3 regions of the Lentzea sp. NPDC006480 genome follow, and region 2 is predicted to be linked to each of the others. Evidence: riboswitches for the same ligand, from Rfam matches in the RefSeq annotation. Region 2 holds a riboswitch; each other region holds the start of a gene.

Region 1 (2,259 bases), on a different contig from region 2:
GGACCCCCTGAAAGACCTGTTCCAAGTAGTGTGGAGGCCGTGCGCGGCCTCCTTACTCCCCAGCGAGTGTTGATCGGGTTTGCCTGTCTGGTGGCCCTGATCGCCTGTTGCGGGCTCGCGTACTGGCAGTGGCAGCGCTTCGAGTCCGCCAGCGGCACGTTCCAGAACCTCGGTTACGTGCTCCAGTGGCCGCTCTTCGGCCTCTTCCCGGCTTTCATGGTGTGGCGCTTCCGCCGCTTGGCGCGCCGGCATCGTGACGAGCCTCTCTCCGCACCGGAGCCGGTTGCACCCACCGCGAAGCCGGTGACTACCGTTGACGCCGTCAAACCCGCGCCTGTCGAGCACTTCGACGATCCGGAAGACGCGGAGCTCGCGGCCTACAACCGCATGCTCGCGGACCTCAACGCGCGGGACGGTCGTTGAGCGAAGGCGGGCAGATGAAGGGTGCGTTGACCCGGTTCCGGGTCATGGCTTACGTGGTCGGTGTCTTCCTGCTGCTGCTGTGCGTGGCCATGGTGCTCAAGTACGCCGCGGACATGGGCCAGTTCATGAAGATCGTCGGCCCGATCCACGGCTTCCTCTACGCCATCTACCTGGTGATTTCGGTCGACCTGGCGCTGAAGCTGCGCTGGTCGATCAAGGGCACCGCTCTCGTGCTGCTCGCCGGGACGATTCCGTTCCTGTCGTTCTGGGCCGAGCGCAAGGTGGTCGAGAAGACTGCGCTGGGCGTGCCGCTGTGACGTTTGGCCTGCTAGCGTCTGGGGCTACCAACTGAACACGGCCGTCGATGTCGCGCGGGAGAGCTCACTTGAGTGTGGGCGCCGAAGGAGCAACTCCTCCCCGGAATCTCTCAGGTACAGGTACCGCACGACGAAGGCAACTCTGAAAAGCAGGCGGTTTCGCCTCGCCCACGGTGCAAGTCGCGCTCTGCGCGGCGAAGCTCTCAGGCTCATGACAGAGGGGGAGGCTCGCTCTAGTGAGGAGTCTCCGATGGACCGTGTCATTCTTCTGTTGCCTCAGCCGGCCCCCTCCGGCTCTTCGGCGCACCCTGGAGGAGCGTTCTGATGTCCCGCCTCACGCCTCTGAACGCCGAGCACGAGCAGCTCGGCGCGATGTTCACCGACTTCGCGGGCTGGCGGATGCCGCTGCGCTACTCGTCCGAGCTGGCCGAGCACCACGCGGTGCGCACCAGCGCGGGCCTCTTCGACCTCACGCACATGGGTGAGATCGTGCTGACCGGACCGCAGGCGGGCGAGGCGCTCGACTACGCGCTGGTCGGCCACATCTCCGCGCTGGCGGTCGGCAAGGCTCGCTACACGATGATCACGCAGGCCGACGGCGGCGTGATCGATGACCTGATCGTGTACAGGTTGGGCGACGAGGAGTTCATGGTCGTCGCCAACGCCTCGAACGCTCAGGTCGTCGCGGATGGTCTCGTCGAGCGCGCCGCCGGGTTCGACACCGTCGTAACGGACTCCTCGACCGAGTACGCGCTGATCGCGATCCAGGGCCCGAAGTCGGTCGAGATCCTCTCCGGACTCACCGACACCGACCTGTCGACGGTGAAGTACTACGCGTCCTACCCGTCCACGGTGGCCGGTGTCGACGCGCTGCTGGCGCGCACCGGGTACACGGGCGAGGAGGGCTTCGAGCTGTTCCTCGCGCCCGCCGACGCTCCTGCCGTGTGGGCGGCGTTGCTCTCCGCGGGTGAGGCGCACGAGCTCAAGCCGTGCGGTCTCGGCTGCCGCGACACGTTGCGTCTCGAAGCCGGAATGCCCTTGTACGGCAACGAACTCACGACCTCTCTCACGCCGTACCACGCGAACCTCGGCCGGGTCGTGAAGCTCGACAAGCCGGGCGACTTCGTGGGCCGCGACGCCTTGACGAAGGTCTCGGAGTCCGGTGTGGACTCGGTCCTGGTCGGACTGAAGACCCCCGAGCGCCGCGCCCCGCGGCACGGCTACGCGGTGCTGAACGGCGAGGAGGTCGTCGGCGAGGTCACCTCGGGTGCCCTGTCGCCGACGCTCGGCTACTCGGTCGCGATGGCCTACGTGTCGAAGGCGAGTGCCGAGCCCGGCACCCAACTGCTGGTGGACGTCCGCGGCAAGAAGCAGCCGGTCGAGGTCGTCGCACTTCCGTTCTACAAGCGCGCCAAGTAGGGAGATCTTCCAGATGTCCGACCAGTTCAACGCCTCCCTCGCGGAGTACGACCCCGAGGTCGCCGAGGCCGTTGCCGCCGAGCTGGCGCGCCAGCAGGGC
Region 2 (2,259 bases):
TCGGCACACCGAAGCGCTGCGTGGTGCCGACGACGACGTCCGCACCGATCTCGCCCGGCGCGCGCAGCAGCGTCAGCGCCAGCAGGTCCGCGACGACGACGGCCTGCGCACCGGCGTTGTGGATCTCCTCGATCAGGTCCTTCTGGTCACGCACCACACCGGACGCGCCGGGGTACGACAGCAGCACGCCGAAGAAGTCGCCGCCCAGGCCGAGGCCCTCGATGCCCTGCGACAGGTCCGCGACGACGATCTCGATGCCCAGCGGCTCGGCGCGCGTCTCGATCACGGCCAGCGTCTGCGGCAGCGTGTCGGCGTCGACGACGAACTTGTTCGACTTCGAGCGGCCGCCGCGGCGCACCAGCGTCATCGCCTCGGCGGCGGCGGTCGACTCGTCCAGCATGGACGCGTTCGCGACCGGCAGGCCGGTCAGGTCGCCGACCATGGTCTGGAAGTTCAGCAGCGCCTCGAGGCGGCCCTGCGAGATCTCCGGCTGGTACGGCGTGTAGGCCGTGTACCAGGCCGGGCTTTCGAGAACGTTGCGCAGGATCACGCCCGGCGTGACGGTGTCGTAGTAGCCGAGGCCGATCATCTGCGTCATCGGGCGGTTCTGCGACGCGAGCTCACGCAGCTCGGCGAGCGCCTCGGTCTCCGTCGCCGGAGCGGGCAGGTCGAGCACGAGGTCGCGCTCGTGAATGGACGAAGGCACCGCGTGCTGCGCCAGCTCCTCCAGCGATCCGACGCCGATGACGTCGAGGATGCGCGCGAGTTCGGCCGGGCGCGGACCGACGTGGCGGTCGGCGAACGGGGTGCCGTGCTCGAGAGCGGCGAGCGGAATGCGGTCCTGCGTCATCAAACGCCTCCGGGGGCTGCGGGCACACGTGTCCTGGTGCCCTCCCCGCTCTGTCCGTACCCCGAAGGGCGCCTGAGAGGTTCACCCCGGCCGTGACCGGGACTTTCACCGTCGGCGGGATCCCTCCCGAAAATCGGGCGGAGGGCTCCACTTTCCAGAGGCGTCTAGCTCACGCGGTCCTGGGTGCCTGAGAGGTTCCCGGGGAGGAACTTGCTCCTTCGGCGCCGGGGGTGAAACCCGGTCTCTCCCGCCTGAGTTCAGCGACTACCCGCGAAGAATACCCGCAGGCTGCCCAGGTAGTCGTCAGGGACGCGACGAACGTCTCAGCAACGACCCTCGTTGAGTACGCGGGGAGCTTTCGTACTCTCCTGCAGTACGCGGGGGCCCCGCGTACCAGCCGGGCAGGGTCAGCCCGTCGCGCGTTCCCGGCGTCGGCGAGCCAGCTCGTCCTCGGTCATGGGAGCGATCTCGACGCCGTCCGCACGTTCGGCCGGGAACTCGTGGATCGTCCCGGAAATCTCCCGCATGGCACCGGAAACCGCGATGCCGAACACGCCCTGACCGCCTTGCAGCAGGTCCACGACCTCTTCCGGCGAGGTGCACTCGTAGACGGTCGTCCCGTCCGAGAAGAGCGTGATCTTCGCCAGGTCCTGCACGCCGCGACGGCGCAGGTGGTCGACCGCGACCCGGATGTTCTGCAACGAGACACCGGTGTCCAGCAACCGCTTCACGACCTTCAGAACCAGGATGTCCTTGAAGGAGTACAACCGCTGACTGCCGGACCCGTGGGCCATCCGCACCGTCGGCGCGACGAGCCCGGTCCTGGCCCAGTAGTCGAGCTGCCGGTACGTGATGCCCGCGATCTGACACGCCGCGGGACCCCGGTAGCCGACGAGTTCGTCCGGCAGCGAGGAGTCCGGGAACAGCTCACCCTGCTGCCCGGATTCGGCCCGCACGGGCGCTTCCTCGACCACGCCTGCCTCCCCTCGGAACGACCACGAAACTCATGGCCGTCAAGCCGCTGCGTCAGCTCGCGCGAACCAGCGACGTCCACTCGAGTTCGACGGTAAGACCGGCCAGAGGGCTGGTCAACGCGACGCGCGGGGAGTGTCGACCCTCAACCTCAGGTAGAGAGTGACAACGTCACCCGAACCAGGAGGTTCAGGTGACGTTTAGTGATCGTTTAGCGCGCAAATCAAGCGGAAAGTAGCCCAATTGAGCGACAGGCCCCGGAGGTACGGTGGTTCCAAACGAGACAGACAGCGACGCCCGAGCAAAACTCAGGTGTCTGCGCCTCGGAAGTCCTCAGGGGAGACCGAGTCGAGGAACTCGCGGAACTTCTCGACCTCGTCCTCCTGCTCGTCCGGGATGATCAGGCCGGCCTCGGCCAGCACCGACTCCTCGGCGTG
Region 3 (2,259 bases), on a different contig from region 2:
CGCTCGACGCACTCCTGCATCACGTGCCAGATGTGCAGAAGTCCTTGGCGGATCTCCTCTTCGCTGCGCCACGACTGCTCGTTGGCCATCATGATCTCGCTGATGGACAAGCCGGTTTCGCGGCACCGGGCGAGCAGTTCGTCGCCGGTCAGGAACGGGTGCGCCAGCGGGGTGGTGTCCGGCTTGATCCGGTCGGTACCGCTCGCGTTCTCGTCGACGACGAACCCGCCGCCGATCGAGTAGTAGACGGCGTGCTCGACGGACTCGCCACCCCGGTACGCCTCGAAGCTCATCCCGTTGGGGTGCAACGGAAGCGACTTGCGGCGGTGCATGACGAGATCGCGGTCGTGCACGAAGCCGATCTCGTGCGCGCCGCCGAGCTTCAGGCGTCCGGAGGTGACGATCTCCTCGACGCGGGCGGCCGCGATCGTGGGGTCGACTTCCTCGGGGTGGTTGCCTTCGAGACCGAGGAACACGGCCTTAGGGCTGCCGTGACCGTGCCCGGTCGCGCCGAGCGAGCCGAACAGCTCGACGTGCACGCGGTCCACTTCGGACACCCGTGCCCCGAGCTTCTCGACGAACATCGCCGCCGCGCGCATCGGGCCGACCGTGTGGGAGCTGGACGGCCCGATACCGACGGAGAAAAGGTCGAAAACGCTGATCGCCACTGATCAGTCCTTCGTGGTGGGGTTCTGCACGTCAGTCCTTGGTGAGCTCGGCGTACTTGGCCGCCGTGAGCAGGTTCTCCGCCGACTCCACGCGCACCTTGAACAGCCAGCCGGCGCCGTACGGGTCGTTGTTGATGACAGCCGGGTCGTCGACGACCGCGCTGTTGACCTCGATCACCTCGCCGGTCACCGGGGAGAACAGGTCGCTGACGGACTTGGTGCTCTCGAGCTCGCCGCAGACGGCGTTCGAGACGACCTTGGCCCCGAGCTCGGGCAGCTGAACGAAGACGATGTCGCCGAGGGCGTCCGCGGCGTACTCGGTGATTCCGCAGGTCAGCGGGTCCTGGGTACCCGGCGTCCAGTCGACCCACTCGTGCTCGACGGTGTAGAGCAGGTTCTCGGGGAACTCCACGGCGACTCCTCTGGCTGTGACGGCTCGGTCAGGTGACTACCCCCTCCGCCGTGCAGAGTTGCCTACCCCGAGCGGTCTTGCTGCCTGAGAGTGTGCGGGAGCTTGCCCCTTCGGCGCCTCGGCTGCTTCGTCGAGGTCTCTCCCACTCGGGTTTCGGTGCCGCCCTGGTTGGACCAAAGGGCACCACGGCCGATGTTCAGTTTTGAGTCCTTCGAGACCAGGCGAACGCTATGTGCGTCCCCCGCCAAGTGTCAACGCGAGATGGTTGACATCGGGGAGAGCGCTGCCATGGTGAGGAGAGGCAGACATCGGAGGTCTCATGAGGAAAGCGTTCATCGCCGCGCTGCTCGCCTCGCTGGTCATTACCCCCGTCCCCGCCGCATCGGCCGCGGAGGCACCAGCTCCGATCACAGTTCCCATCAGCCAGTACTTCGACAACGACGGCATCGACACCGCGTCGGACCGGACCGGCAACTTCGACGGTTCCGGTTACGCGTTCCCGGCGGAAGGACTGCCGTCCGGGCAGGTCACGGCGGATGGCGTGCCGTACCTGTTCCCGGGAAATTCACAGGCCAAGAACAACAACGTGGTCGCTCTGGGGCAGCGGATCGACCTGCCGCGCGGGCGCTACCTGACCCTGCACTTCCTCGTGGCGTCGTCGTACGGGGCAGCCGGTGGGACCGCCACCGTGCACTACGCGGACGGATCGACCACGACAGGTGCCATGAGCGGACCGGACTGGTACGCGGGCAGTGGTCCGATCTCCGCGCCGTTCCGCTACTCGCCCGGCGGCACCGACCAGCACGCCGTGTCGATCGGGACCTCGCAGGTGTGGGCGGATCCCCAGAAGGAGGCCGTCGGCGTGACGCTGCCGGTCACGAACCCGGCAGTCGAGGGCAAGTCCTCGCTGCACGTGTTCGCGCTCTCGGTGCAACCGGTCGGCAAGGGCTCGGTGATCGCGGTCCGCGGTGCGCGCAGCACGACCAAGCTGCCGCGCCTTGGCGGGCAGACGATCGAGGCCACCGTGGTGAACCTCGGTGACCAGTGGCTGTCGAACGTCTCGGTGCGGGCCGAGGGGCTCGGTCTCGTGACGCTCGCACCGGCGTCGGTGAAGCGGCTCGCGCCCGGTGAGGAAGCTCGGGTGCGGATCGGCATCCACGCGTACCGCACCGGCACGTT

The links. A riboswitch is a leader RNA that binds a small molecule or an ion and turns the genes downstream of it on or off. The one in region 2 is predicted to bind glycine.
Region 1: linked by a shared signal. The riboswitch ahead of gcvT (glycine cleavage system aminomethyltransferase GcvT) and the one ahead of gcvP (aminomethyl-transferring glycine dehydrogenase) in region 2 are both predicted to bind glycine.
Region 3: linked by a shared signal. The riboswitch ahead of gcvH (glycine cleavage system protein GcvH) and the one ahead of gcvP (aminomethyl-transferring glycine dehydrogenase) in region 2 are both predicted to bind glycine.

The regions. Positions count from the first base shown of each region.
Region 1 covers NZ_JBEXPJ010000013.1:26,027-28,285, forward strand. Annotated here, with positions in the region: gene ABZX92_RS07865 (hypothetical protein) at 40-423, shown strand; gene ABZX92_RS07870 (DUF3817 domain-containing protein) at 438-740, shown strand; glycine riboswitch at 786-876, shown strand; glycine riboswitch at 877-968, shown strand; gene gcvT (glycine cleavage system aminomethyltransferase GcvT) at 1,065-2,159, shown strand; gene glyA (serine hydroxymethyltransferase) at 2,173-2,259, shown strand, end outside.
Region 2 covers NZ_JBEXPJ010000120.1:14,525-16,783, forward strand. Annotated here, with positions in the region: gene gcvP (aminomethyl-transferring glycine dehydrogenase) at 1-850, opposite strand, end outside; glycine riboswitch at 1,015-1,110, opposite strand; gene ABZX92_RS33495 (MerR family transcriptional regulator) at 1,258-1,824, opposite strand; gene ABZX92_RS33500 (bifunctional nuclease family protein) at 2,131-2,259, opposite strand, start outside.
Region 3 covers NZ_JBEXPJ010000010.1:71,875-74,133, forward strand. Annotated here, with positions in the region: gene ABZX92_RS06640 (L-serine ammonia-lyase) at 1-668, opposite strand, end outside; gene gcvH (glycine cleavage system protein GcvH) at 700-1,080, opposite strand; glycine riboswitch at 1,143-1,235, opposite strand; gene ABZX92_RS06650 (alpha-L-fucosidase) at 1,400-2,259, shown strand, end outside.